Regions from separate parts of the Mesobacillus sp. MER 48 genome, predicted to be linked through region 1. Evidence: riboswitches for the same ligand, from Rfam matches in the RefSeq annotation. Region 1 holds a riboswitch; each other region holds the start of a gene.

Region 1 (10,344 bases):
TTCATTAAGCAAAAGAGCAAAAATGATTGGGAGCGGGAAACCGATAATCAATTTAATCAAGCTGATTCCCAGGGTATTTTTGAGGACAATCCAGAAATTCTCATCCTGCAGGAATTCCTTAAACTGCATCAATCCAACCCATGGTGCCTCCGAAATCGTCTTGATGATGCTATATTCCTTGAACGCGATGATCAGCCCATACATTGGGATATAGTTAAAGATGAACATCCATACTACACCCAGAAGCGCCATCGTCTGCAAATACTTTTGTGAAATGATTGTCTTTTTGATTTTTTGGTATTTTTCTTTTTTTGTTGCCTTTTCGATAATGGTGTCAGTAACTTGTTGTTCGACTGGCTGTTCTATCTTGACTTCCATTTCTTCACCACCTTGGCTGCTTTGTCTTTCTTGTATCTTCATCATAAAAAAAAGGGCTTACATTTATAAGCCATCGAATTTTGCTTATGGTACCAATTTTTTAGTTTTGGAAAAATCGGCCAAAATATTGATACCATCACATTGTTATCGTTTTCATTTTTTCGGGAGGAGAAGATTTTAAGTTGTCCTTAATATAAAAAAACTGTGCACCAGACTAATGGTTCAGTCCGGTGCACAGTTTTCTCAGCTTTTTATCCAGTTTTTATCCTAATGCCACGTCGAGGATCATCATGATGGCGAATCCAAACATGAGGCTTAATGATGCCAAATCGCTGTTGCCGTTTTCCTGGGATCCAGGGATTACTTCTTCGGCTACCACGAAAATCATCGCTCCGGCTGCAAAGCTTAGCGCATACGGCAGAAGTGGCTGGATGAACATGACAGCGGCTGCTCCAATCATTGCGGCAACTGGTTCGACCATGCCTGAAAACTGGCCGTACATGAAGCTTTTCTTTCTTGACATTCCTACTTGCCGAAGTGGCATCGATACTGCGACACCTTCCGGGAAGTTCTGGATACCGATTCCTATTGCAAGCGCAATCGCGCCCATAAGCGAAGCCGAAGGAAAGCCTGCAGCTGCAGCTCCGAAAGCCACTCCGACCGCGAGACCTTCGGGGATGTTGTGCAAGGTAATGGCCAAGACCATCAAAGTACTTCGTCTTTTCTTTTCGGGATGGATTCCCTCAGCTTTTTCCATTGATAAATTAGGATGTAAATGGGGCATCAATTTATCTACGACCATTAAGAACAACCCGCCTAAAAGAAAACCAGTCGCAGCAGGCATCCAGCTCGGCAGGCTTCCTCCCTCACCCATTTCAATCGCAGGAGCAAGTAGTGACCAGAAACTTGCAGCAATCATAACTCCTGCCGCGAGACCCATCATACTATCCAAAAACTTTTGGTTTGGATTTTTCGTTGTAAATACTAAAGCAGCGCCCAAAGCAGTCATTCCCCAGGTAAACAAAGTCCCAATCAGCGCCTGGACAACCGGATGGAATCCCATGAAAAAATCAAGCATCTTTTTTCCTCCTAAGACTTGCTCTGTAATCAAATGTAACTCATTTTAATGTATTATATGGATAATGAAGTGGTGAATATATCTTGTTCTGCATAAATCAGACGGCGCTAAGTTTGTTTTATCAAGATTACTACATTCAATACGTAATTCCAATCCTATTTATTTTTTATCTGAAGGCACTGAGCCAGATGAATGGATTTTCACGAAAAAAAGGGATACGCTAATAAAATAGTTCATACATGGAAGGGAATTAAATCATGATTGCAAAAACAGAAGAAGATTTTAACGGATTAAAAGAAATTGGCAGGATTGTCGGCATGATTCGGGAGGAATTGGTGCAAAAGACAGTGCCCGGAATTACCACAAAGGAACTCGACGAGCTAGCAGGCGCCATGTTTGAAGAAAATGGAGCGATTTCTGCTCCGAAAGGCGAATACAATTTCCCAGGATACACCTGCATCAGTGTGAATGAAGAAGTAGCACACGGGATTCCAGGGAGCCGCGTCATTAAAGAAGGTGATATCGTTAATATCGATGTTTCCGGATCAAAAAATGGTTATTTTGCCGATACAGGAATCTCCTTTGTCGTTGGCCAAGGTGATCCGATTTTAACGAAGATATGCGAAACAGCTGTTGAGGCTTTTGAAGCAGGCTTGAAAAAGGCGAAACCCGGATCGAAGAAAAGCGGACTGGGCAAGGCGGTTATGGCGACTGCGCGGAAAAACGGACTTAATGTAATTAAAAACCTTACAGGACATGGAATCGGGCGGACCATCCATGAAGCTCCCGATCACATCTACAACTATAATGAGCCATGGGATGACGAGCTATTGAAAGAAGGAATGGTCATCGCTTTTGAGCCATTCATCTCCACTGGTGAGGAAGAAGTTTTCCAATACGAACATGATGAGTGGACTTATGTCACGGAAAACAGCTTTGTTGCACAATGTGAGCATACAATCATCCTCACTAAAAATGGACCTATCGTTATTACCAGATAAAATTCCACTTGAACCCCTTGCCGATGCAGGGGTTTTTGTATTTTTATCGGCTCTCTGCCATTTAATACTAAATTCCTATTTTTCGTGTTTCTAAAAAAATTCCCACAAAATGATTGACACATTATCTGTGACGCAGTAAAGTAATAAACAAGATTTACAACTCAATATTCGTTACTTCTTATCAAGAGAGGTTGAGGGACTGGCCCTATGACACCTCGGCAGCGGACTCCTATGGAGGACTGTGCCAAATCCAGCAAGCGTGAGCTTGACAGATAAGAAGAGGCCGACTTTTTAATTCATGTCCTCTTCTTTCTGAAGGGGACTTTTTATTTTCCAATAATCCCCATCTACAAATTAATATCGAGACTTTCTTATCAAGAGAGGCGGAGGGACTGGCCCTATGAAGCCTCGGCAGCGGACTCACATTGAGGACTGTGCCAAATCCAGCAAGCAATAGCTTGGGAGATAAGAAGAGATCTTGTCCTGCATTCGTTGCGGCATGCCTCTTCCTGTTTCCTGGAAGAGGTTTTTTTCTTTTTTAAGAAACTATAAACTTTTGTATTAAATTAGTGTCTAGCTACAGCGCCTAGCCCCTCGAGTCGCTTCGGTCCGCCCAATGAAGTCAAAGAACGACTTCACCGGTCGGCCCTCCAGCGCTTGTCGGGGCTGAACAAGGCGCTTGCGCTTTTCAATCTACAAAGGAGGAAGACTGTTGATTACATTTGAACAAGTGGAGAAAGTTTATGAAAGCCGCGGGAAAAAGGTACCGGCACTTAATGGAATTGATCTGGAAATCAAAGAAGGAGAGATATTTGGGGTCATTGGTTTTAGCGGAGCAGGAAAAAGTTCACTGATCCGCTGTGTGAATCTGTTGGAACGCCCGACATCCGGCCGGGTGATTGTCGATGGCTGCGACATGACTTCCCTTTCACTTAAAGAAGTCCGTGAGGTTAAAAGGAATATCGGGATGGTGTTCCAGCATTTCAATCTTTTGAACTCCAAGACCGTATTTGAAAATGTCGCAATGCCGCTTGTCCTCGGTAAGGTTCCGAAGGCGAAAATCAAAGAGCGGGTTTATCAGCTCCTCGACTTTGTAGGTCTCGCTGATAAGGCGGACAATTATCCGGACCAGCTTTCAGGCGGACAAAAACAGCGAATCGGCATTGCCCGTGCGCTGGCAACCCAGCCAAAGATCCTGCTTTGTGATGAAGCAACTTCGGCCCTGGATCCGCAGACTACAAGTTCGATTCTTCAGCTTTTGAAAAAAATCAACAAGGAGTACAACATCACGATATTAATCATTACCCACGAAATGTCTGTCATCAGGGAAATCTGTGACCGGGTGGCGGTCATCGAGGAAGGTAAAATCATTGAGGAAGGCTCAGTATTTGAAGTTTTTTCAGCTCCCAAAACAGTAACAGCCAGAAATTTTGTCAGCACCATCATGAATGACAATATTCCAGATTCCGTCCGCAGAATCATCAAAGGACATTCGGGGCTTCAAAAGGTATTTAGGATCAACTTCGTCGGTGAGTCAGCAGGCGAGCCGCTGCTGTCACAGCTGTCAAAGAATTTTGATATCCATGTCAATGTTCTGTTTGGAAATATCACCGAGCTTCAGGGAATTCCATTCGGCAACCTGATTGTCGAGTTCCAGGGAAGTGATAAAGAAATTTTAAGGGCTCTTAATTTTATCAATCAGCAAAAAGTCAACATAAAGGAAGTGACCGCACATGCTAGTTAATTCAGAACAAATCATCCAGGCATTAATTGAAACACTGCAAATGGTCGCGTTCTCCCTGCTGTTTTCGGCAGTCCTTGGAGTTCCCCTTGGAATTGCGCTTGTCGTGACGAGAAAAGGCCATTTGCTAGAAAATGCACCTGTCTTCAATGTACTTAACAGTGTCATCAACGTATTCCGATCAGTGCCATTCATCATCCTGCTGGTCGCAATCATTCCGCTGACCCGGCTGATTGTCGGCACATCAATTGGTACGGCCGCTGCCGTCGTCCCGCTTGTCTTTTATGCAGGACCGTATATTGCAAGATTGGTAGAGAATTCTTTGTTGGAAGTGGATCCAGGAGTTATCGAAGCCGCTGAATCAATGGGTGCCACTCCATGGCAGATTGTATTCAAATTCATTCTTCCAGAAGCTATGAGTTCACTCATTCTTGCTTTCACGATTGCAACGGTCGGATTGATCGGTGCATCGGCAATGGCCGGAGCAATCGGAGGAGGCGGCTTGGGCGACCTCGCGATTACATACGGATACCAGCGGTTTGATACCCAGACAATGTTCATCACCGTTGGTATTTTGATAGTCATGGTACAGGGGCTCCAATCCCTTGGAAATATTTCAGCTAAAAAAATCAGAAGAAGATAACAGGAGGAATCAAAAATGAAAAAACTTTTACTAGCATTGATCGTACTTAGTCTGGCATTAATCAGCACAGCATGCTCGAGCTCCTCATCATCAGCGAAAGGCGGAGAGACTGTCAAAGTAAAGCTTGGCGTCAGCGGAACAGATCACCGTGTATGGGATTTTGTCGCCAAAAAGGCAGAAAAAGAAGGAATTGACGTCGAAATCGTCACTTTCTCGGACTATGTCCAGCCGAACCTTGCGCTTGCAGAAGGCGAATTGGATGCAAACTCATTCCAAACCGTTTCTTATTTTGACGCTTTCATCAAAGAACATAATCTTGACCTTGTTCCAATCGCAACCACAATGATTGCTCCAATGGGTATTTACTCTGAAAAATATAAAGAAGTGAAAGACATTCCTGAAGGCGGGAAGATTGCTCTTGCAAATGAAGCGACAAATATGGGAAGAGGACTTCTTTTACTCCAGGAAGCTGGGCTCATCAAGCTTGAGGAAGGCTTCGACGGAATTGGCGCCCTCGATAAAATCGTTGAAAATCCAAAGAATCTTGAACTTGTGCCGCTGGTTGCCGGCCAGACACCAAGGGTATTGCCGGATGTAGCCGCATCGATCATCAACAACGGAATCGCGGTTGATGCAGGACTAACACCAAAGAAGGATGCCATCTTCCTTGAAAGTGCCACTGCCACTCCATATATCAATATCATTGCTGTCCGCGAAGAAGATAAGGACAATGAAGCTTTGAAAAAATTAGCTGAACTTTACCAGCAGGATGACACAAAGGAATTCATCGAAAAAGAATACAAAGGAAACACCCTCCCTACCTTTGTGCCGCTCAGTGAGATTGGATGGTAAGAAGAAATCTCATTTAATGCGTCCGTCATTCTTGAAGTCACCGATTTTCGGGCACACCTTCGACTGTTCTGCGACCCTAATTGCGGAAGCCATCACTTTTCGGGCGCAGCTCTGGTCGTTCTGCGACCAAGATTACGGAAGCCGTCACTTTTCGGACGCAGCTTTGACTGGTTCTGTGACCATGATTGCTGAAGCCATCACTTTTCGGGCGCAGCTTTGGTCGTTCTGCGACCAAGTTTGCGGAAGCCATCGATTTTCGGGCGCAGCTTTGACTGTTCTGCGACCGTAATTGCAGATGCCTTCGCTTTTCAGGCGCAGCTTTGACTGTTCTGCGACCGTAATTCCAGAAGCCTTCGCTTTTCGGGCGCAGCTTTGAATATTCTGCGATCATGATTGCGGAAGCCATCGCTTTTCGGGAAAGACCAGCAGGCTTGGGACTGAAGTTAATAGCTTTCAAAAGGGGATGCCCCTGTTACTCACTATTTTTATGAAAGTTTAAAGGAGGAATCAGGATGTCAACATCAGTAAAGTCACTTAAAGATATCATTACAGAAAACGTGGAACTGAACCAATATCTTTACTTAACGACCAGCCATGAAATTCACGCACGCCCGGAAATCGGCAATGAGGAGTTTTTCGCTTCCGCACGGCTTATCAATATTTTAGAAGATGAAGGTTTTGAAGTTGAAAAGGCGGTAGCAGGACACGAAACCTCCTTTGTTGCTCGCAAAAGGTCTGAAAAACCGGGACCATCCATCGCCTTTTTGGCAGAGTATGATGCCCTGCCTGGGATTGGCCATGCCTGCGGACATAATATCATAGGCACAACCAGTGTCGCCGCAGCGATCGCGCTAAGCAAAGTATTGGATGAAACTGGCGGTGAAGCAGTCGTTTTTGGAACGCCTGCCGAAGAAGGCGGACCAAATGGGAGCGCGAAAGGAAGCTTTGTAAAGCATGGCCTTGTTGAGGGAATCGATGCGGCTTTGATGCTGCACCCTTCAGGACAGACCAGATTGACATCAACCTCGCTTGCTGTGGATCCTCTCGACTTTGAATTTATCGGAAAGCCCGCCCATGCAGCGGCTTCTCCTCATGAAGGTATAAACGCTCTGGATGCTGTGATCCAGCTGTTCAACGGAATCAATGCATTGAGACAGCAGCTGACGGATGATGTTCGGATTCACGGCATCATCACCCATGGAGGGGATGCACCGAACATCATTCCTGAATATGCCAAAGCCAGATTCTTCCTCCGCGCAGCCACCCGAAGCCGATTGAATGATGTCACCCAGCGCGTAAAGGCTGTTGCAGAAGGTGCGGCCCTTGCAACTGGTGCAAAGCTGAATGTTATCGCCTTCCAAAATAAAGTCGATAATTTGCTATTGAATGATCGGTATAATGAAGTCTTTAAAAATGTGATTCAAGACCTTGGGGAGAACGTTGCAGCCAATGAAAGGGAGGGAATTGGCTCTACCGATGCAGGTAATATCAGCCAGGTCGTTCCAACCATTCACCCTTATATCAAGATAGGCCCTGATAATCTCGTGGCCCACACTGTTCCCTTCAGGGAAGCTGCAGCTTCACCAGAGGGAGACGAAGCCTTGCTAAAGGGAGCAAAAGCTCTTGCTCTGACAGCTTTACAATTATTTACAAACCAGGAACTATTGACAGATATCAAAGCTGAGTTCGAGCTGAGGAAAGCAGCGGAAAACAAACAATAACCTGTTTCCTTATACTTGCCCACTATTGAAAGAAGACCTTTGCCCATGCGCAAGGGTCTTATGGTTGTTTTAAGTTACCAGCCTGATCGATACCTATCAAAAGGAACAGAAGCACTGTTCTCTTGCTTTGGCGACGCTGATTAAGAAATCAATCGCCTCCATTTCTTCTCTTGTCAAATGTCGTCCCAGCTCTGGATTTTTCAATATTGCTTTTGCTTGTTCGATCGTCATCAGATTCTCTCGTGAAATCAAAACTCTCTCTATCGGATGCAATCTGAACCGCCGTTAGCAAAACTCCTGAAGAAGTTCTTGCCGCGAATTGCTTTCCTTTAATTCTAAAAATACTAAAAATTCCATTGACTTGTGAACTGTAAGTATATATAGTAATGTGTATTATTCTTCTTTTGGGTACAACGGAACACTCTATTGTGATAGATTGAACAATTCATTTCTCTCTATCTATTTCCTTCCCTTCTTCAATAGAAATACCTCCCTGCCAACTGAAGAAACCATGATTCACTACATCAAGAAGAGGAGGCAATTTAATTGCATCAAAAAATCTCATTTTCAACCTATGCACTCATTGGAACCATGCTATTCGGCATGTACTTTGGCGCTGGGAATTTAATTTTCCCGATTCAATTAGGCCAGCTTGCAGGCACAAACTTCTGGCCTGCGTTAATCGGTTTCCTGGTCACAGCCATTGGCCTTCCCTTTTTAGGTATATTGGCGATCGGGCTTTCCGGCAGCACCGGATTGCGTGATTTGGCCAGCAGAGTGCACCCTGTTTTCGGCATTGCCTTTGCCACAGTTCTATACTTAACCATTGGACCATTTTTTGCGATTCCACGAACAGCCACTGTTCCATTCGTTGTTGGTTTTGAGCCTTATATTGCTCCAGGGCAGGCTGGTTTATGGCTGGGGATTTTCAGCTTCATCTTTTTTGCCATTGTTTATTTTTTCTCCCTCCATCCAGCAAAGGTCATGGATTACATCGGCAAATATTTGACTCCGGCGTTTCTCGTTTTTTTATTTCTTTTAATTGGATTTTCGATATTCAATCCAATGGGGAGTTATGGTGAACCTGCAGGTGCTTTTGAGAAGCTTGCCTTCATGACAGGTTTTAAAGAAGGATATAATACAATGGATGCCCTGGCATCCCTGGCATTTGGGATTGTTGTCATCCACGCGATTAAAAGACAAGGTATTACTGGCAAAAAAGAAATCGCCAAAGCAACCATGAAATCAGGGATTTTCGCAATGTCACTGATGATGCTCATCTACGGGCTTATAACATTTATGGGAGCATCAAGCGTGACAGCCATCGGGACATTCGAAAATGGCGGCCAGATTTTTGCAGCAGTCGCACAGCACTATTTTGGCTCATTCGGTGCCGTCCTTCTTGCTACCATCATTGTGCTTGCTTGTTTAAAAACAAGCATAGGCCTGATCACAGCCTGCAGCGAGTTCTTCCATGACGTGTTTCCGAAGGTTTCATACAGAAGTTATGTATTTATTCTAAGCTTCGTTTCCTTTGCCATTGCAAACTTCGGCTTAAACAATATCATTCAATTCGCTGTACCGGTTTTAATGTTCCTGTATCCTTTAGCCATCATCCTGATCCTGTTAACCCTATTATCACCGCTATTCGGTAATAAACAGAGCGTATACTCTGCTTCGATGGCGATGACATTTCTTGTAAGCTTTTTTGATGGATATAGTACATTAGCAGCAAATGTTCCCTATCTGAATGTTCCAGTTTTCAATTCGATCAAGACGTTATACATGGATTACCTTCCGTTATACGATATAGGTCTTGGGTGGATCATTCCAGCCATCACTGGAGCAGCGGTTGGCTTCCTTTTACCTAAAACAGAATTAACTTCAGGAACATACCAAAAAGAACTGTAGAGATCCTCTGCAGTTCTTTTTTCTTTTGTTTCTGCAATACAGGCAAATTATTTATTATGTTTTTTCTGAGCCTTTAATGCTACCTTTTCTAATCCATTTCCTCTTTCCTCAGCAAATTCTACATCTGCTTTTGGCATTGCCTTATTATGTTTTGGTTTATTTTTCGTCATTTTTTCACCCCCTTTGTTTTCAATTTATATAAATCAAAGATGCTCTATCCTTCACCATTCTCCCATTAGTTTGTGTTTCTTTTTCGAGGGTATGCTTTCTCTATATTTTTAGAAAGGCGAAAAGTGAGTTTGTCCTAATTAATCCATCCAGTCATGTCCATTTCCTTCGAATATACTGCTTTTGATAAAATGAAAGGAGCTGGACAGATTGGAAAGAAGAGAATTTGACAGCATGGGAAATCAAACCTTCTTCCGGTTTTCGAAAAATCATCATCATAAACAAAAGGATTTGCTGGAAGATGAATTTGAATCAAGTTCCCATATGCATGAACGTGGAACAGTCAGAGGCATTAGCGCAAGAAAATGCGAGGAGCTTGCAGATATTATCGGAGGAGATGTTATTACAACTACCCCAGCCTGTGTTGTACAGCGCTTAAGAAACATAAAAGCTACGATCCTGGGGCGTCGCACCCGGTCCCCGCTTGCTCTTCCATTTGCACTATCATTTGAAAACAACAAAGGCGGCAAAACTCTGAATCTAGGTGAAACTGTCATCCTGCAGGAAGAAATTAATCCTTTCCTTACAGAATTACGGAAAAGAGGAATCAAGGTAACAGCCGTACACAATCACTGGCTATTTGAAGAACCGCGTTTAATATATATGCATTGGGAAAATGTCGGAGATCCGTTCGAATTTGCATGTGACAGCATCGAAGCGGCAAAAGATGCTGGATTATTTTAAATATCATTTTAAGCTGTGGGTCCTTGCCGGCAGCTTTTTTTTCGGTTCGGCTCATTATAGAGCATCGGATCTTCTGCACAAGGATATTTTCCATTGTAAGTAAGTCA
Region 2 (10,344 bases), on a different contig from region 1:
CCAGTACGACCTCGATGGCGATGGAAACCAGAATGAGCCGGATGGCCTTGTTGACCACTTGATGGTGCTTCACTCTGGCGTTGGCCAGGAAGCAGGCGGCGGCAAGCTTGGTGACGATGCAATCTGGTCACACCGCTGGGTAGTCGGCAACGCTCCTTTCCGAGTACCTGGAACAACTGCTGCAGTTCCTTACTGGGGCGGGCAAATGGCTGCATTCGATTACACTGTAGAGCCTGAAGACGGCGCAGTAGGTGTATTCGCTCACGAATTTGGGCATGACTTAGGTCTTCCAGATGAGTATGACACTCAGTACACTGGACAAGGTGACCCTGTAGCTTCCTGGTCCATCATGTCTGGCGGAAGCTGGAACGGGAAAATTGCTGGAACAGAAGCACCAAGCTTCTCACCGCAAAACAAAGAATTCTTCCAAAAGACAATGGGCGGCAACTGGGCTAACATTACAGAAGTGAATTACGAAGACATCGACTCTAAAGGTCTGGCAACAATCATTGACCAGAGTGTTACAAAATCAAAGAATCCGGGAATTGTAAAAGTAAACCTTCCTGGTAAAGAAGTAAAGGGAATCCAAACTGACTTTGGCGAAAAGTACTACTACAGCCAAAAAGGCGATGACCTTCATACAACACTTGTTACACCTGAATTTGATCTGACAAACGCAACAAGTGCTGAATTCTCATACAAAGCGAATTATGAAGTTGAATTCGATTACGATTATGTATACGTAAATGCACTTGTGGATGGCAAAGAAGTAGAAATCGACAAAATCGGTGATACAAACGTTGCGGGTGGAATGGATACTACTGAAGGCAACTGGGCTGATGTAAAGTACGATCTAAGCCAATTCGCAGGCAAGAAAGTGAAACTTGCTTTTGAATACGTAACCGACGGCGGACTTGCTCCAGAAGGTTTCGCAATGGACGAGCTTAAGCTGACAGTTGACGGCGAAGAAGTTTTCGCTGATGGTGCTGAAGGCGACGCAGCTGTAACACTTGATGGTTTCCTCCAAACAAATGGCACGTTCTTTAAAGACCACTACTATTACCTGGAGTGGAGAAACTACGCTGGTTCTGACAAAGCATTGCTTGAAGGACGCGGCGTGAAGTACAACACTGGTATGGTCGTATGGTATGCGGATGATTCATTCACAGATAACTGGGTTGGTATCCACCCGGGTGAAGGCTTCCTTGGACCAGTCGATTCACATCCAGAAGCGATTGTTGGTACTCTGAACGGCAAGCCTTCTGTTAAGCAAAGCACACGCTACCAGGTAGCAGATGCTGCATTCTCAATGGATCAGACACCTGCGTGGTATGTCGATTCTCCATCTCGCGGAATCTTTGACTACAAGGGTCTTCCAGGAGTAACAGAATTCGATTCTACAAAGTCTTACATGAATGACTTGATTCCAGACGCCGGACGTAAAGTTCCAGCTCAATTCCCGATCAAGTTCAAGGTAATCGGCGAAGCGAAAGACAACTCTGCTGGTGCAGTTTGGATCCATAAATAAAACTTCAAGACATCGGGCGACTATTCGTCCGATGTTTTTTAATATGAATTGGAAAAAACCACGCGGAATTTCCAGGTCGCCAAATAAAAGTTGGAAATCGCCAATATAATAAAATTTTCGCCAGAAAAGCTATGTGAGTCGCCAATAAAATTATATTTTCGCCAATAAAGTTGTGAACTCCGCCAATAAAATAAATCCGAGTCACAAACTAGATGAAAAATCGCGATTCAGCGTGGGAAGACTGGACTTATAAGCAGGTTTTAGCTAGTATCAATACTAGAATGTTTACGTGAAGGAGAAAATCATGTCAGAAACTCAACCAATAATCGCTCAATTGAACCCTTTCCTGCAGCAGGCCTGGGAGAAGGCTGGATTCGAGGCAATGACGTCAGTCCAGTCGACAACGATCCCATTAATAATAGAAGGAAAAGATGTTGCCGCTGAATCGCCGACTGGTACGGGCAAAACTTTAGCGTACCTGCTTCCTGTTTTAAATAAAATCGATGCGAAGATGCAGAATACACAGGCCGTAATTCTTGCCTCATCACAGGAACTTGTCATGCAGATCCTCGCTGAAATCCAGAAATGGGGAGAAGGCAGCGGAATCAAATCAGCAAGCCTGATTGGCGGTGCTAATCTGAAGCGCCAGATTGACAAGCTGAAAAAAAGCCCGCACATCATCGTCGGAACTCCTGGACGCACGAATGAACTGATCAAGCAGAAAAAGCTGAAGATGCATAAGGTCCACACCATCGTACTCGATGAAGGCGACCAGCTGCTGACACCGGAACATAATGAAACGGTGAAAAGTATCGTGAAATCGACTCTTGCTGATCAAAGGCAGCTATTACTTTTTTCAGCCACACTGCCTGAGGCTGTAGAAAAATCAATCAACAGGCTGGCGAATGATCCTGAAATCATCAAGGTGAAGAAGGATGACACCATTGATGCAGCCAAAGTCGAGCATATTTACTTCCGCAGTGAGCAGCGTGACAAGATCAAAATTCTTGAGAAAATTGCGCGTCTTGATGGAACAAAGTCGCTCGTATTCATTAAGGATATCCCTAATCTGATCATTGCTGCTGAGAAGCTGAATTTCAAGGATATCCCGGTTGGACAGCTGCATAGCGAACTGACAAAGCAGGACCGACAGAAATACTTGAATAAATTCCGCGAAGGCAACAGTGAGATGCTGCTTGTCACGGACATCGCGGCTCGCGGGCTTGATATTAAAGGTGTCACCCATGCCGTCCATTTCGATTTTCCAAGAGAACAGGATAAGTATATCCACCGTTCCGGACGTACTGGCCGTTTTGGCGCAGAAGGGACTGTCATCTCAATCGTCAATGAAAGAGAAGAACGTGATTTGAAGAAATTCTGCAAGGCGCTTAATATCGAGCCATTGCTGAAGGAATTTTACGGTGGCAAAATTGTCGATCCAGAATAAGGGAATTCAAAAGCTATAGGCCGGTCCTATAGCTTTTTTCTATAAATAAAGGGATTTTCGTAAAATTTACAGAATATATATTCCGAAGTTTAATATTGGAAGGAACTGTTGAATATGAAAAATCCTCGTTTACATACATTGATGGAAGAATGGCTCCCGGAAGCGACAATCGATGACATGCAGGAAAAAATGGAGAGCGGTGAGCTGACTTCACATGATCTTGTGCTGATGTATCAGGCAAGGATCGCTGCTTTTGATAGAACAATCAAATCGGTGCTTGAATTGAATCCAGATGCTCTGCATATTGCGGCTTCACTTGATGCTGAGCGAAAACAAAAGGGTCCGAGAAGTCCGCTGCACGGTATCCCAATCCTGGTAAAAGACAATATCGATACTGGCGATAAAATGCATACAAGCGCCGGATCGCTGGCCTTGAAGGATTCCATTGCCTTGAAGGATTCGTTTGTTGCGTTCAAGCTCAGGGAAGCTGGCGCCGTCATCCTCGGAAAAACAAATATGACCGAGTGGGCCAATTTCATGGCAAATGGCATGAAAGGCGGCTACAGTTCACGCGGGGGGCAGGTACTGAATCCTTATGGCCCCGGCAAGTTCGAAGTCGGTGGCTCAAGCGCAGGATCAGGTGCGTCGATTGCAGCGAATCTGGCGGCGGCTGCGGTTGGTACGGAAACGGATGGCTCGATTTTAAACCCCTCCTCACAGAATTCCCTGGTTGGCATCAAGCCAACAGTCGGACTGGTCAGCCGCAGCGGCATCATCCCGATTGCCCACACCCAGGACACGGCAGGGCCGATGGCGAGAACCGTCAAGGATGCAGTGTATCTTTTAGAAGCGATTGCCGGGCAGGATCCGCAAGACCCGGCAACAATGGTAAGTTTAGCTGAATTCAACCATGACTCTCTTTTCGATAAAAAAGCATTAAAAGGCACAAAGATTGCTGTTGCCAGGGAAGAGTATATAGGTAAATGGACTAAGGAACAGGAACAAATTTTTCAAAAAGCGCTTGAAAAATTGGAGGAACTTGGCGCTGAGGTTATTGAAGCTGCAATCCCAGCAGCAAAAGCGAAGTGGGGACACAATGTTTTAAGCTATGAATTCAAGGCTGATCTGAATGCTTATTTAAATGGACTGAATATCCCAATCAAGACGCTCGCGGATGTCATTGCCTTTAATTATCAGCATGGTGAGAGAACGCTGAAGTACGGCCAGGAAGTGCTGCTGAAATCAGAAGCGACAAGCGGTGCTTTGACGGAAGCAGAGTACCTCGAAGAACTCGAGTACAATCTGTATATGGCCAGGGAACAGGGAATTGACTATGCCCTGAAGGAATACGGAGCAGATGTGGTGCTCTTCCCTATGGACGGCTCGACGATCGGCTCTAAGTCGGGCTATCCGTCAGTAACGGTACCAGCTGACTACACGGAAGAAGGAGAACCGGTGGGAATCACTTTCACGGGCACAGCCTTCAGCGAACCGCTGCTGATCAAGCTTGCATATGCCTACGAACAGGCAACCAGGGTCCGCCGTGCACCCGAACTTGGAATAAACGTAAACGAAAAAATCCATACTACACCTTGAATCCATTAAAAGGAGCGAGGAAGCATGGGTAAGCAAAAGCTAGGCAACGGAAACGCCCAGCGTAACAACAATAAGAAAAAAGGCAATAACACACCAGAAGAGCTAGTCGAGTTTACAACCGGCCAGAAAGAGAAAAAATTCAATAATCCGATTGATTAACAGTAAAATGCCCCTGCAATTTCCTCGCAGGGGCATTTTTATATAAGGATTGAGCTCTTTTAGAAATTGTATTGGCGAAAAAATAAATAATTCGACCACTTTTGGAGTTAATTCGACCACATTTTAAAATAATTTGGCGGATTTTTAATTTATTCGACCACATTCATGGATTATTCGACCAAGTCTGCATTTTTTAATGCCCGCTGCCCTTATCAAAATTACTCCCTGATACATCGGCCACATTCTCGATTGCGACAAGCGCGTTCGGATCGATATCATCAACCACCGAGCGCAGGGTGGACAATTCAATCCGGCTGACGATCGTATAGATGATTTTCTTTGGTTCGCTTGAAAAAACGCCCTGGCCCTGGATATAGGTCATGCCGCGTCCTAATTGCTTCAGCAGGGCTTCGGCGATTTCTTCCGGGACATCGGAAATGATTGTGACCGATTTTAACTCTTCCATACCCTCAACGACGACGTCAATCATCTTAAAGGCGATAAAATAGGTGATGATCGAGTACATGGCTGTTTCCCAACTGAACACGAGCAAGGCGGCCAAAAGGAAGATGAACAAGTTCATGATCATGACGATCTGCCCAACGGACACGGTGCGCTTCTTGCTGACAAGGATCGCGATGATTTCGGTGCCGTCAAGCGCCCCGCCAGCGCGGATGACGAGGCCGACACCGGTTCCGAGGATGACGGCGCCGATGATGGTGGCCAAAAATAAATCATCCGTCACCCGGTCGAAGTGATGGAAATACGCTGTCGTTACGGATAAAATAATGACACCGTACAGCGTCCGAAGCGTGAATTTCATGCCCATTCTCTTATATCCGATATAAAGGAAAGGCAGATTGAACAGGATCAGGAAAATACTCATCGAGACGTTGGTCAATTCCGCTGCAATAATCGAAAGGCCGATGACACCTCCGTCAAGGATGGCGTTGGGGACGAGGAACATATCAAGCCCGAATGCAGCGATAATCGCCCCGATTGTAATTGTCACAAGCTGTGTGACCTCTTTTATGACTCTTTTTTTCTTTGTTGCTGCCACTAAATATCAAACCCTTTTCTATAAAAATCTACTTTCTAATTGCATTGTATGTACTATACTTATTGTATCAAACTTAAAAGTCATCTGGAAATTCAACATTATATATCCATGATTAGTAAATGCGTGTTTTGGGGTAATGAGTAGGGAAGTGATTCGAAACAACGGAGGGACCATTTTGGCTAACGAAATTCAGGTTAAACATAGATCCAATAAGCAACAGACAACGTCGAAAAAAAGGAAAAATCAACACAATAGAAACAAGAATAAGAAAACCGGCAACAATTCATATCTTCGAACCAATCCAAGACCGGCAGTTGACGATAACCGCCTCAAGCGTGCCGAAGAGAACGTTGACGATCTGCCGAAAAAAGATTCCAGCAAAATAACAAAGCAGGATAGAAGCAAAGTAATCGATCAGAATAATGGTAAACCATCAAAAAAGAGAAACAGCAAAATAACGACTCAAGATAACACTAAAACAACAAAACAGAACAACGGCAAAGCAACTACCCAAGATAACGCTAAAACAACAAAACAGAACAACGGTAAAGCAACAACTCAAGAAAACGGTAAAACAACGGATCAAAACAACAGCAAAAAGACAAACAAAAGTAACGTAAAAACAACGAATCAGAACAGCACAAAAGCCATAAATCAAATCAGTGACAAAGCAAAAAACCAAAACACAGGCATTGAAAAATCGCAAAAAGCTTCTGCTTCTCAGGCGTCTTCAGAAAATCAAGAGGTAAAGCATAAAGAACAATCCGGCAAGTTTGAAACGGCTTTTAACCGGATCCATAAAGCGCTGAAGGAAATGGTGAAGGGGACGGACAGCGATGCGTTTGTCGAGCTGCTGTACTCTGGCTATAAGAATCATTCATTGGTCCGCAAGTATAAAAGTGAACTGCATCAGTTTGCCAAGCTGCGGAATGCGATTGTCCACGAACGGGTGAATGCGGATTATTATATTGCCGAGCCGCATATCGAGGTAGTCGAGCGGATTGAGGAAATCGCGAAGGAGTTCGAGAAGCCGCAGACGGCATTATCAATCGCGACCAGTCCCGTGTTTTATTATTATGAGGATGCTTATCTAAAAGATGTGCTTAAGGTCATCAACAAGTTTGATTTTACGAGATTCCCGGTCTATGACAAGGATGATAAATATGTTGCACTGCTGACTTCAACAGAGATCATCCAGTGGATGGCGAAGCATTTTTCCGACAGTGTCGTTCACTTTGAAGATGTGCGGGTGAAAGAATTGCTGACCAAGGGGAAAAATTATTTCGTGACGTTTGTGGATGAGGAAGCATCTTTATACCATATTGAGGAATTATTCGAGCGTTACCACACGAGGGGCAAGAAGCTCCAGGCGGTCATTATCACGGAAACAGGCGACCGCCACGGAAAGCCAATCGGTGTCATCACACCATGGGATTTGCTTGACAGTGATCCAGAAGATTGACTTCACAAATCTTTAGAAAATCGTTCATTGACGAATTTACAGCGATATTGATATACTTCTGCTAATATTAATGATTTTAAATCAATAACTCTTATCCAGAGCGGCGGAGGGACAGGCCCTGCGAAGCCCGGCAACCTTCTTTTTTCATTGAAAGGTGCTAATTCCTGAAGAACGATTTCTGAAGATAAGAGAGGCTTAGCAATTGGAACCTCTCCTTATTTGGAGAGGTTTTTATATTTTTTAAAAGCAGGTGGATGAAATGACGAACAACAGATTTGAAACGGAAGTGCTTCACTCTGTACATACTAAGCAGCAGGGTATTAAAAGCAAGGCAACACCGATTTACCAGACTTCAGCTTTTACCTTCAATGATCTTGATGAATTGGAGGGTTTTTATCAGGGTGAGGGCAATTATTTGTACTCCAGGGTCGGCAATCCGAATACGGATGAACTCGGGCAAGCGGTAGCGGCTCTTGAGCATGCAGAGGATGGTGTGGCGGCTTCATCTGGATTGGCTGCAATTTTGGCAGGTGTCCTGGCAGTTGTGAAGAGTGGGGACCATATTGTTGCGGCGGACGATGTGTATGGAGGTAGCTTCCATATGCTAAAAGCAGAGCTTGAGCGCTTCGGGATTGAAACAACGTTCGTGCCGTTCTCGGATTTGGGCAATGTCACAAACGCCATCAAGCATAATACAAAGCTTCTATACACAGAGTCGATCACGAATCCGCTGCTTCGCGTTGAAAAGCTGGATGAAGTCATCGAGCTGGCAAAGATTAAAAAACTCGTTGTATTAGTTGATAATACGTTTGCCACTCCGCTCCATGTGCGTCCATATGAAGGCGGTGCCGATCTGGTTGTCCACAGTGCGACAAAATATATTGGCGGGCATAGCGATGTCACTTCAGGCGTCATTGTTGGCAGGAAAGAACTGATTGCCGAAGCACGCGCGAGAATCGTCAACCTTGGGGCGAATCTGAGTCCATTTGAAGCGTGGCTGACCTGCAGAGGCTTGAAGACGCTTGCCTTGAGAATGAAAGCACAATCGGAGAATGCCAGATTGCTTGCCGAAAGTCTTCGGGAAAATAAGAATATCGCAAAGGTATACTATCCATTCGCAGAAGCTGAACAAGGATTTGGGGCTATCGTATCAATTGAGCTGGCGGAGCATGTGGATCCTGCCCAGTTTTTCAAATCGCTTGGCTGGGTAAAAATCGTTCCGACACTTGCGGGCGTCGAAACCACCGTCTCCCATCCGCTGAAAACCTCCCATCGCGCACTCCCTCCTGAGGCGCAGGAAGAACTTGGCATCACTTATCGTCTGGTGAGGATTTCGGTCGGAATTGAGCACGGAGAGGATATCGTTTCACAATTTGAAGCTGCGCTGGCTAAAGCTGTTGAATAGGATGGAAAATTTTCTGGAAATGCCGATATTATGATAGAAAGATCATTCATCCCCAGTGTTCGCGCTGGGGATTTTACAGGAGTGGATAGTATGCGGGACCTTTCGTTGAAAACAAAGGTGTTTGCTTTTTTTGGCTTGTTATTCTTTGTTTATGCCATTTCGACGTTATACAATTTTTACTTGCTGAATTCATTCAAAGTAGACTCTGATCCAGCCGAACTGGTATCCAGGAGTATGTATTCGACAGCCATTGCGGGTTCACTTATTTCAATAGGGTGCCTTGTTTTCATCATTATTTTATTCAGAAGGGTATTCAAGCCCATCGATCGCCTCACACAAGCGACACAGAGAATTGTTCAGGGTGATCTGGCAGTGGAACTGGCCAGTGATTCAAAAGATGAGATTGGGAAGCTGACCTCCCATTTTGATGCGATGATCAGTCAATTAAGGCTGCTCGTAGCCCAATGCCAGGACAATACCCGGGTTTTGCACGACTCTGCAAGAAAGCTATTCGAGAATTCACAGGTCCATGAAAATGAAAGCGAGAGAATAAAAGCTTCCATTCTTCAAGTCTCTGCAGGTGCTGAACAGCAGCAGGGCCATTCGGCAGTGCTGAGTGATATTGTTGATAATATGGTGCAAAGAATCAGCGAGATTGCTGAACTATCGAATCGGATTGAGACAATGTCCACGACCAATGCTGTTAAAAGTGAACAAGGCCAGACGTTCATCAGTGAAACGAGCACACAGGTGGGACGGATGGATCAGATTACGAGGCAGGCTGCCCGGGATGCTGAATCACTGGCTGAAAAGACGAATAAAATCGAAGAGATCGTCAGTATCATTTCTGGAATTGCCAACCAAACGAATCTGCTGGCATTGAACGCGGCTATCGAAGCTGCACGCGCAGGGGAACAGGGGAAGGGTTTTGCTGTCGTGGCCGATGAAGTGCGATTATTGGCTGAGCAATCGCTTCATGCATCCCGGCAAATCCAGGAAACGATCGAGGTTGTCCGCAGTGACATTAAACAGATGGTGGATGTTATGTCAGGCGGAAGCATGGAAGTCCAAAAGGGTAGCAAGTTATTCGGCAATGTTGAAATGCAATATAATGAGATGCGGGATGGGATTCTGTCCATCCAGAAGGAAATTGGCACCATCAGCCAGTACACTGCAGATTTGAATCAGCAGACAGATAAATTGTTGACGATGAATAGTGAAACGAATGTCATTTTACAAACAAATGCAGCCGGGATTGCCGAAATGGCAGCAGGGTTTGAAAATCAGGGAGAGACGGTCAGGGAATTGACCTTGACGGCTGAGAACCTGACACAAGTTTCTTCTTCCTTGAACAGGACCGTATCCGTCTATACCCACAGCCAATAATCCTTCGACATCAGGTTTACACCTCCTGTATGCGGGTATCTTTAAAAGGACTACTCGTCTAAAGGAGGCTTTTATTATGTTTGAACATGAAAAACATCTTGTTGGAGTATATGATAACGAGCAAGACGCAATCCAGGCCGTAGAGGACCTGAAGAGGCAAGGGTACAATACCGACGATATCTCTGTTATTAGTAAAAACGACGATGAGATTGATCACGTCAACGAAGCAACCGGTACAAAGACTGAGGAAGGTCTTGCTGCAGGTGCGGCAACAGGCGGCATATTAGGCGGCCTTACAGGA
Region 3 (10,344 bases), on a different contig from region 1:
AAAGCGGAGGCGACTGCCCAACTCCGACAAGCGTTGGAGGGCCTGACAGTGAAGTCGTTCTTTGACTTCATTGGCAGGACCGAAACGTCTCGAGGAGTTAGGAGCCGCAGCTAGCCAAGTGACTCGAGGGGCTAGGCGCTGGAGCTGGACAATTCTCAAAGTTAATTTTAAACTTTCTAATTCTAAAATAAAAACGAAAGCATTATAAAATTACAGGAGTGTGCACAAATGATTTATCCTTACAATGGCAAAACACCTAAAATAGCAGATTCCGCTTTTATCGCGGATTATGTAACAATTACCGGAGATGTTGAAATCGGTGAGGAATCGAGTGTCTGGTTCAATACCTCGATCCGCGGCGATGTCGCCCCGACGATCATTGGCAATAAAGTGAACATCCAGGACAATTCGGTCCTGCATCAAAGTCCGAATAACCCTTTAATCCTCGAAGACGAGGTGACCGTCGGACATCAGGTCGTCCTCCACAGCTGCATCATCAGGAAAAAGGCCCTTATTGGGATGGGGTCAATCATTCTTGATGAAGCTGAAATCGGCGAAGGCGCTTTTATTGGTGCCGGCAGCCTCGTTCCTCAGGGTAAGAAGATCCCGCCCAATACACTGGCTTTCGGACGACCGGCAAAAGTCATCCGTGAATTGAACGAAGACGATATCCGGGATATGGAACGCATTTCCAGAGAATATGCCGAAAAAGGGCAATACTATAAAAGTTTGCAGAACAAAGATGAATGATCTGCTAAAAAAACTCCCTCACCAGTCCGATACTAAATAATATAATATACCCTATTATTTTTGAAATATGCGGACGGGGTGATGGATGTGGACAAACTGTATTTACCTCTTGCAGCAATTATCCCTTTGCTGCTCATGTTTTATCTATTGATTCGAAAACAAAATAGCATGATGAAATCCATCCTGATGTTCCTGTTTGTTTTTACCTCAATCGTTGGTGCTTTCCTCCTCGAGAACCTTCAGGCTTCACATGTAGCCCTGGCCGTACAATCGGTGAAAGACTGGCTGGATGAGCCTGAACCCAGAGCAAAAAGGGTACCTGCTGTCCAGGAAGAGAGCGAACCTAAAATCATACCGATTAAAAAGCAGGTACTCCTTGAGGCACCAATCATATGGCAAATGCCTGAGCTCCCTCGAGGATGTGAGGTAACAAGCCTGGCCATGCTCCTCATGCATCAGGGTGTAAAAGTGGACAAGCTGACACTCGCCAGCGAAGTCAGGAAAAACCCGGCTGAGTACCGCCTCGATAATGGAAAAGTCTTTTTTGGAGACCCGAATGAGGGCTTTGTCGGCAATATGTACACATACACAGAACCAGGGCTCGGAGTCTATCATAAACCAATTGCTGAACTGGCAGAGAAGTATCTTCCCAGCAAAATAAAAGATCTTACGGGCGCAGAATTCCAGGATATTAAATCGCACCTGTCAGATGGCAGGCCAGTTTGGGTGATCATTAACACCGAATACAAAAAGCTGGACGACAGCTTTTTCCAGACATGGTACACGCCTGGCGGGCCTGTTAAAATTACAACGAAGGAACATTCTGTCCTGATTACCGGGTATGATGAAAACTTCGTCTATTTCAATGATCCTTTATCAAATGAAAAAAATAAAAAAGCACCCATTAAGGATTTCGCAGAATCCTGGGTGCAGATGGGAAGGCAGGCCATCACCTACCTTCCCTAATTTTTAAGATTGTAATACTTTTTGAGCCTCATACTCCTTCTGGAAGGAGTATTTTTTTTCGACATACACATCATGCCACATCATGAACATCAGAACTGTCCAGATTTTACGGCTGTTATCCGCCTTGTTCTGGCAGTGTTCATCCAATAGTCTTAAAACGTAAGACTTATTGATAAGATGTTCTGTGTTGCTTTCCTTGATGATGTTCTTTGCCCACTCGTTCATTTCATTCTTAAGCCAGTGTCTGATTGGCACCGGGAAGCCGAGTTTCTTGCGGGTAAGCACGTGGTCAGGGACCACTCCTTCTGCCGCTTTTCGCAAAATATACTTCGTTGTATTATTCGCTGTCTTCAGGCTTGTCGGAATCTTTGAAGCTGTTTCAAAAACAACCTTATCCAGGAATGGTACGCGAAGCTCCAAAGAATGAGCCATCGTCATCTTATCTGCTTTCAATAAAATATCGCCGCGCATCCATGTGTGGATGTCGATGTATTGCATTGTATCAACCGGATCATAGCCTCTGCTTTCACGATATAAAGGCTTCGTGACATCCCTGTAATCGTACTGGCCGTTATAAACATGCAGCAGTTCGCTCTTCTCTTTTTCCGTGAACATCTTCGCGTTTCCGATATAACGCTCCTCCATTGGAGTCACGCCGCGCTCGATGAAGCTCTTGCCTCTCATACCCTCTGGCATCATTTTGGAAATGCCCTTAAGCATCGCCTTCCCTACTCCGGGAATTTTATTGAATACCTCGAGGTCTTGCGGTTCGCGGTAAATATTATAGCCCCCGAACAATTCATCGGCACCTTCACCGGAAAGGACTACCGTTACATGCTTCCTTGCCTCACGGGCAACGAAATACAAAGGTATGGCTGCCGGATCAGCAAGCGGGTCATCCATATGCCACATGATTTTAGGAAGTTCATCCATGTATTCCTGCGGGCTGATCACATAGCTGATATTTTCAACACCGAGTCGATCAGCCGTTTCCTTGGCGACGTCAATCTCGCTGAAGCCATTCTGTTCAAATCCGACAGAGAATGTTTTGATTCCAGGATGGTATTGCTTCGCAATCGATGCGATGATAGAAGAATCAATCCCGCCGGAAAGGAAAGAACCAACCGGCACATCACTGCGCATGTGGATTTTCACCGATTCGAACAGGACATCCCTGATCTCCTTCGTGAATTCATCCTCAGATTTTTGGATTGGCGAGAAGCTCGCTTTCCAATAACGCTTGATTTCCATAGGTGAACCGATTTTCTTTGTAAAATAATGCCCTGGCTCAAGCTTGTAGATGCCTTCAGACATTGTATTAGGTTCTGGGACAAATTGATAAGTTAAATAGTGCTGCAGTGCCTTATAATCAATCACATCATTCTGCAGCGCAAGCAAAATGCTTTTCTTTTCAGAACCGAAGAATGTGCGATTTTCATCTTCAAAATAGAAGAATGGCTTGATGCCGAAATGGTCACGTGCACCGTAAAGGACTTGTTCCTGCTTATCCCAGATGACAAATGCGAACATTCCGCGCAGCTTGTCTACAGCCTGCTCCTTAAGGTGGCTGTATAGGGCAATGATGACTTCAGTATCAGAGTGCGTTTCGAAAGTCAGTCCTTCTTCAATCAACTCTTCACGAAGTTCGAGATAGTTGTAGATTTCCCCGTTAAAAATGATCCAATAGCGTTCATTTTCATAAGTCAATGGCTGATGGCCAGCCTCAAGGTCGATGATGCTCAGACGGCGGAAGCCGAACTGGATATGCTCATCATAGAAATACCCATCATCATCAGGCCCGCGGTGGGTGATGATGTCATTCATATTTTTGAACAGCTGCTTATCATCGCTGCTGAATTCCTGTGCATTTTCATGTACACAACCGATAAAGCCACACATTATGTACTTCACCTTCTCCATTTCAGAAAAAATTTATTGTGATTTTCCAGTAATTTTACTTCCAAAAAACATACCATCTAATACTACCATTAAACGCAAAATTTTTGCAGTAAAATCTGAGGGAAATTTAAGGTAATACTTTATTTTACACCTTTTGGACCAGGTGCAAACCTTGAAAATATCTGGCGCTCCCTAATTAGACGGCAAATAATAAAGGGAGTTACATATTTCTATGCAACTCCCGTTGTTCCTTTTTATTTACCTTGAGCCTGAGTGCGGAGTGCCTCTGCCTTGTCTGTACGCTCCCATGGAAGGTCAACGTCAGAACGGCCGAAGTGTCCGTATGCAGCTGTCTGCTTGTAGATTGGCTTGCGCAGGTCAAGCATGTTGATGATTCCAGCTGGACGAAGGTCGAAGTTGTTTTCAACAACATCGATCAATACATCTTCGCTTACCTTGCCTGTTCCGAACGTATCGATTGAGATAGATACCGGACGGGCAACACCGATTGCGTAAGCAAGCTGAACTTCAACTTTTTCAGCAAGGCCTGCAGCGACGATGTTTTTCGCAACATAACGCGCAGCGTATGCAGCTGAACGGTCAACTTTTGTAGGATCCTTACCAGAGAATGCGCCTCCGCCGTGGCGAGCGTATCCGCCGTAAGTATCAACGATGATTTTGCGGCCAGTAAGACCTGCGTCACCCTGTGGTCCGCCGATTACGAAACGGCCAGTTGGGTTGATGAAGTATTTTGTGTTTTCATCGATCAGCTCTGCCGGTACGACAGGGTTGATGACATGTTCTTTAAGATTGCGCTGGATTTGCTCAAGCGAAACTTCAGGATGGTGCTGTGTTGAGATAACGATTGTGTCGATGCGGACTGGCTTGTCATTCTCATCGTATTCTACCGTTACCTGAGTTTTTCCGTCCGGACGAAGATATGGAAGGATTTCTTCCTTGCGCACTTCAGTCAGGCGGCGGGAAATTTTGTGCGCCAATGAAATCGGAAGCGGCATAAGCTCTTTCGTTTCATTACATGCAAAACCGAACATCAAGCCCTGGTCGCCAGCTCCGATTGCTTCGATTTCTGCATCGGACATTTGTCCTTCACGTGCTTCAAGAGCCTGGTCAACACCCATCGCGATGTCTGCAGACTGCTCGTCAATGGAAGTTAACACTGCGCAAGTTTCAGCGTCAAAGCCGTACTTCGCGCGAGTATAGCCAATTTCCTTGACAGTTTCACGTACGATTTTAGGAATATCTACGTATGTAGATGTTGTGATTTCGCCTGCAACTAGTACAAGGCCAGTTGTAACTGATGTTTCAGCAGCAACACGTGCGTTAGCATCTTTAGCAAGGATCGCATCCAAAATCGCGTCAGAAATCTGGTCGCAAATTTTATCCGGATGGCCTTCTGTTACTGATTCAGAAGTGAACAAACGGCGTTTGTTTGACATCTGAGTTCCTCCCTCATGTATAAAAATTGATCGAGGCTGTCCCAATACAAACCTCGGTTTGATACGGTACTCATTCCCTATGTAGTATGAAATAAACGCTGAGTTTTTATTAGAAAAATTTGTTTAAGATTCATGGTGAATTTCTTTTTTTCCTAATTTTCACCCACGGGAGCAATGACACCAAAGAAGGCAGTCCAGTTGCATTTCTATGCATCGGACAGAAAAAAGCAATATAAAAAACCTCTCCAATTGTGAGGAAAGGTTTTAGCTTTAACCGCGCCTTTCGCTCTTATCGTTCAAGGGCAATTCCCTTGCGTCAGGTTAGCACCTTTGCCCGGAAAAGATCAGCTGATTCTTAGGCTGTTTTTCTCGTTTGCAGGTTGCTGGGTTTCATTGGGCCTGTCCCTCCACCAGCTCGGGATAAGAGAGTATCCGTTCAAATCAAAATCATAACGAACCTGTCTGGCCATGTCAATCATTTTCTCGACAAAAATGTCGATTGTTGTTGAAACCATTTCTTTAAAATAGGCTCTGTTAAAGCCCAATGTTGTTTTTACACCTGTTGATTGTAGTGGAAGGCGCGTAGGCTCCTGCGGGCGCAGCTGGTTAGGTGAGACCCCGCAGGAGCAAAGCGACGAGGAGGCTCAGCGCCAGCCAAGAAGAATTTGGTCTTTGAAAAAGCTGGCACTTGAGCTTTTTCATAATTCTTCCCCCGCGGAAAGCGAAGCGCCTGGAACAAAAATCAACAGTCTTGTTTAACAGAGCCTTAAAATAAAAAGTTGTCAAACCAACCCATATTACTTGACTATATAAAGAAAGAATTATATAACGCAAGTTAGGTACAAGGTAATTTTTTCATCATTAGTATAGATTAATTGAAGCAATGTGTTATACTATTACCGAGATGTAAACACTTACAAATTATCATTCTTTCAAGAAAAGTGGAAGCGCCTTGACCTGCCGCGGCAAGCGTTGGAGGCTGACCAGCGAAGTCGTTTTTTGTCTTCATTGGGCAGACCAAAATCGAAAAGTATAGCCGTCTGCCCAGAAACGCAGAAACTGGAGACTCCGGCAATGAAGCGTTTTTTGCTTCGGCGGGCGGAGTTGAAGTTTCTGAATTTCTAGGAGGCGACACTAGCCAAGCGACTCGAGCGGTCAGGCGCTGGAACTGGATTCTCGAAAGTTGATATACGTATTTTGAATCTATAAAAAAGGAAGGTATCCTCCGATGAACGTTGTAGGAATATCAAATGAACTTTCAGCATTATTAAAAGGAAGCAATGTACAGGTACAGCTATCTGTGCCCCAGCTTGTCGAAAAGGTCCTGAACCGCAACGAAGGGCTTCTGACATCAACTGGAGCAGTAAGAGCGACTACTGGTAAATATACTGGCCGTTCACCTAAAGATAAATTCATTGTCGAAGAAGAATCCGTGAAAGACAAAATTGACTGGGGCTCGGTCAATCAGCCGATCTCCGAGGAATCCTTCACGAAGCTATATAATAAGGTATTGAAGTTCCTTAAAGATAAAGAGGAAGTTTTCGTATTCAAGGGATTCGCCGGCGCGGATAAGAAATACCGCCTGCCAATCCAGGTCATCAATGAATACGCATGGCACAACCTGTTTGCCCATCAATTGTTCATCCGTCCGACTGAGGAAGAGCTTCCTGAGCATGAATCCGAGTTTACGGTCATTTCGGCTCCTACTTTCAAAGCAGATCCAGAGGTTGATGGAACAAACTCAGAAACATTCATCATTGTTTCCTTCGAACAGCGCGTCGTCTTGATCGGCGGAACGGAATATGCGGGCGAAATGAAGAAATCGATTTTCTCCGTGATGAACTATATACTTCCGGAAAATGGAATCCTTTCGATGCACTGCTCAGCGAATGTAGGCCGCGAAGGGGATGTAGCATTGTTCTTCGGACTATCTGGCACAGGCAAAACAACTTTATCTGCTGATAATAATCGCCGTTTGATCGGTGACGATGAGCATGGCTGGTCACCTAATGGTGTGTTCAACATCGAAGGCGGCTGCTATGCGAAATGCATCAACTTGTCCAAGGAAAAAGAACCGCAAATCTTTGATGCAATCCGCTTTGGATCTGTTCTTGAGAACGTCGTAGTCGATGACGAAACACGCGTGGCCGATTATGATGACGGCAGCCTGACAGAAAACACTCGTGCAGCCTATCCGATCCAGGCTATCGAAAACATCGTGGACCCAAGCATAGCGGGGCATCCAAACGCAATCGTATTCCTGACAGCTGACGCTTTCGGAGTCTTGCCTCCAATCGCCAGGCTGACAAAGGAACAAGCAATGTATCACTTCCTGAGCGGATACACTTCGAAGCTTGCTGGAACAGAACGCGGCATCACTTCACCACAGGCAACATTCTCAACATGCTTCGGTTCTCCATTCCTTCCGCTTGCAGCCACAAGGTACGCGGAAATGCTTGGTGAAAAAATCGATGAGCACAACGCAAAGGTATTCCTCGTGAATACAGGATGGACAGGCGGAGAGTATGGAACCGGCAGCCGCATGAAGCTGGCGTACACTCGCGCGATGGTCCAGGCAGCACTTGAAGGCGAACTGAACAACGTCGAAACCGCCAAAGACGAAATCTTTGGCCTCGATATCCCGCTGCACGTACCAGGTGTACCTGACGATGTCCTCCAGCCAGTCAAAACATGGAGTGACAAGGAAGCCTACTACGCAAAAGCAAACGAACTCGCAGACCAGTTCCGTGACAACTTCAAAAAGTTCACAAACGTACCGTCTGAAATCGAAGAAAAAGGCGGACCAACCGTTAAATAAGAATTTGATCGAGGCCATCTCTGGAAAAGAGATGGCCTTTGATTTTATTATTTTGTTATTCATAAATGGATTCTTATATTGAGCAAAGCCACAATCCCGTTCCCTTGTAGGACAGGGCACCAATAAAGCCCTTTGCTGACCTAAATTCCCGTTCCATCCGAAAACAGGGCACCAATAAAGATACACTTTGCACACTTGATTGTTTTTCTAACAGCTAGCACCAGCCCTATTCAAAAAAAACAGAGCACAGTATGTGCCCTGCTCAGTTTGTAGAGTTCAAGGAAACTAATTGATACGTAATGGTTGTTTCATTTTCTGTCCACTCGACCTTTGAAATGACTCCTGTTCCAGTCAGGTCGCCTTCGATCGTCTTTTTGACTTCTACTGGAATGTCAATTGGATAAAGCCTGTAGCCTTCCTTTTTCAAAGAGAAGAAGTTGTCTTCGAGCCTTTTTTCGCGGCCCTTTGTCACGATCATTGTATTCAACTCTAATGGCATCCCCATCATTTTTCGCTCCTATTCGCAAGTAACTTCAAATTCATTTTATCATTGTTGCGGCTGTGATTTCATCCAATTCGTTAAATCGTTGACCACTTTCCGGTTCATCACCGGTGGAAAATAGTGCGTATATTCATCAAAGTACCAGCTTTCGACAGGCATGTCCAACTCTTTTAACCGTTTCTCGATCCGATAGGAGTGTTCAACCGACACATTGCGGTCATTGCGGCCGTGGATCAGCAGCACAGGTGCTTCAAGGTTTTCGATTTCGTATAAGGGCGTCCTGAATTTATATCGATTCGGCACTTTTTTCGGCGATCCGCCAATTACCCTTTTCATCATTCTTCGCAAGTCTTTTCTTTCCACATAGGTTAAAAACATATCGGTTACACCGCCCCAGGTGACAACTGAGGCTGTCTCCGGAAATTGAATGGCAGTCAGCAAAGCCATCAAACCGCCTCGGGAAAACCCAAAGACATGAACCCTTTCAACCCCTTGCAGTGATTGAAGCAGCCTAAAGCCGGCATAGGCATCGTCACGGTCATTACCGCCAAAATCTTCATCCCCTTCACCACCCTGGTTGCCACGGTAAAAAGGAGCAAAAACCGTAAAGCCTTCGGAAGCGAATTGGGCAATCCGGGCTGGCCTCACCTTCCCGACATTTTTGATTCCGCCACGAAGGTAAAGGAACCCTTCTGCCCCGCTTCCTTCAGCCGGTCTTGCCAGCAGCCCTTTGACACGCAGCCCGCCTGCAAAATAAGTAACCATTTCAAGTTCGACTTTTGGGTTGGGAGAAGGAAACTTATATGCTGATATGATTTGACCGTCATTGTCCACCGTCATCACTCCTCTTATATGAATTTTTTTCTATTTTGCTACTGGGCATTCACACATTTTTTCTCTCCTCATACATTATCGTAAGCCCAATTTAAGACAGATTTTAGGAGGCATCTATATGAAAAAATGGTTCAAAGCCGGTTTTGCTTTATTTTTGGTTGCCATACTTATTATACCTCTTGCAGCCTGCAGTCAAGACAAGGTACAGACTGTTAAAGTGGCAGAGGTAACTCGTTCAATTTTCTATGCTCCTCAATATGTTGCCCTTGCCAAAGGATTTTTTGAGGAAGAAGGACTGAAAATCGAGCTCACTACAGCTTGGGGCGGCGACAAGACAATGACCGCCGTGCTTTCGAATGCGGCAGATGTTGCACTAGTTGGCTCGGAAACTTCCATTTACGTTTATGCCCAGGATTCAAACGACCCGGTCATCAACTTTGCCCAGCTGACCCAGACGGATGGCACCTTCCTTGTTTCCAGAGAGAAGATCGACAATTTTTCATGGGATCAGCTGAAGGGATCTACCTATCTCGGACAGCGTACAGGCGGAATGCCGCAAATGGTCGGTGAATTCGTGCTCAAAAAACACGATATTGATCCGAAACAAGATTTAAAGATGATCCAAAATATTGATTACGCCAATATTCCAAATGCCTTTGCTTCCGGAACCGGCGACTTTGTGCAGCTATTCGAGCCGCAGGCAAGCATGTTTGAAAAAGAAGGCAAAGGTCATATCGTCGCATCATTCGGTACTGAATCCGGTCATGTACCTTATACCACATTCATGGCAAAACAAAGCTACATGAAGGAAAACCCGGAAACGATTGAAAAGTTCACCCGTGCCGTTTACAAAGCACAGAAATGGGTCGATTCCCACAGTGCCAAAGAAACCGCTGAAGCCATACAGGAATACTTTAAAGATACAGATTTAGCGCTGATCGAAACAGTGGTTGACCGTTATAAGAGCCAGGGTTCATACGCAACTGACCCAATCCTTGATGAGGAAGAGTGGAACAATCTCCAGGCCATCATGGATGAAGCCGGGGAACTTCCTAAGCAAGTCAGCCATGACACTTTAGTCAATACAGAAGTGGCAGGAAAAGTCATGAAATAACAGG

The links. A riboswitch is a leader RNA that binds a small molecule or an ion and turns the genes downstream of it on or off. The one in region 1 is predicted to bind S-adenosylmethionine.
Region 2: linked by a shared signal. The riboswitch ahead of M3593_RS15205 (trans-sulfuration enzyme family protein) and the one ahead of M3593_RS18890 (methionine ABC transporter ATP-binding protein) in region 1 are both predicted to bind S-adenosylmethionine.
Region 3: linked by a shared signal. The riboswitch ahead of metK (methionine adenosyltransferase) and the one ahead of M3593_RS18890 (methionine ABC transporter ATP-binding protein) in region 1 are both predicted to bind S-adenosylmethionine.

The regions. Positions count from the first base shown of each region.
Region 1 is NZ_JAMAUR010000006.1:142,537-152,880, reverse strand. It holds gene M3593_RS18905 (ABC transporter permease) at 1-378, opposite strand, end outside; gene M3593_RS18900 (ZIP family metal transporter) at 641-1,456, opposite strand; gene map (type I methionyl aminopeptidase) at 1,714-2,457, shown strand; SAM riboswitch class I at 2,633-2,736, shown strand; SAM riboswitch class I at 2,826-2,929, shown strand; gene M3593_RS18890 (methionine ABC transporter ATP-binding protein) at 3,170-4,201, shown strand; gene M3593_RS18885 (methionine ABC transporter permease) at 4,191-4,841, shown strand; gene M3593_RS18880 (MetQ/NlpA family ABC transporter substrate-binding protein) at 4,857-5,693, shown strand; gene M3593_RS18875 (hypothetical protein) at 5,770-6,150, opposite strand; gene M3593_RS18870 (M20 family metallopeptidase) at 6,206-7,414, shown strand; gene M3593_RS24125 (hypothetical protein) at 7,511-7,645, opposite strand; gene brnQ (branched-chain amino acid transport system II carrier protein) at 7,961-9,325, shown strand; gene M3593_RS24120 (hypothetical protein) at 9,373-9,495, opposite strand; gene M3593_RS18860 (DUF1259 domain-containing protein) at 9,704-10,237, shown strand.
Region 2 is NZ_JAMAUR010000004.1:74,071-84,414, forward strand. It holds gene M3593_RS15180 (immune inhibitor A domain-containing protein) at 1-1,528, shown strand, start outside; gene M3593_RS15185 (DEAD/DEAH box helicase) at 1,833-2,975, shown strand; gene M3593_RS15190 (amidase family protein) at 3,090-4,571, shown strand; gene M3593_RS24060 (hypothetical protein) at 4,596-4,730, shown strand; gene M3593_RS15195 (YitT family protein) at 4,924-5,790, opposite strand; gene M3593_RS15200 (CBS domain-containing protein) at 5,966-7,252, shown strand; SAM riboswitch class I at 7,341-7,443, shown strand; gene M3593_RS15205 (trans-sulfuration enzyme family protein) at 7,512-8,657, shown strand; gene M3593_RS15210 (methyl-accepting chemotaxis protein) at 8,748-10,043, shown strand; gene M3593_RS15215 (YflT domain-containing protein) at 10,120-10,344, shown strand, end outside.
Region 3 is NZ_JAMAUR010000009.1:22,935-33,278, reverse strand. It holds gene M3593_RS20925 (gamma carbonic anhydrase) at 229-750, shown strand; gene M3593_RS20920 (C39 family peptidase) at 832-1,716, shown strand; gene asnB (asparagine synthase (glutamine-hydrolyzing)) at 1,720-3,615, opposite strand; gene metK (methionine adenosyltransferase) at 3,870-5,072, opposite strand; SAM riboswitch class I at 5,359-5,499, opposite strand; gene pckA (phosphoenolpyruvate carboxykinase (ATP)) at 6,301-7,890, shown strand; gene M3593_RS20900 (DUF2584 domain-containing protein) at 8,153-8,395, opposite strand; gene M3593_RS20895 (alpha/beta hydrolase family protein) at 8,438-9,226, opposite strand; gene M3593_RS20890 (ABC transporter substrate-binding protein) at 9,345-10,340, shown strand.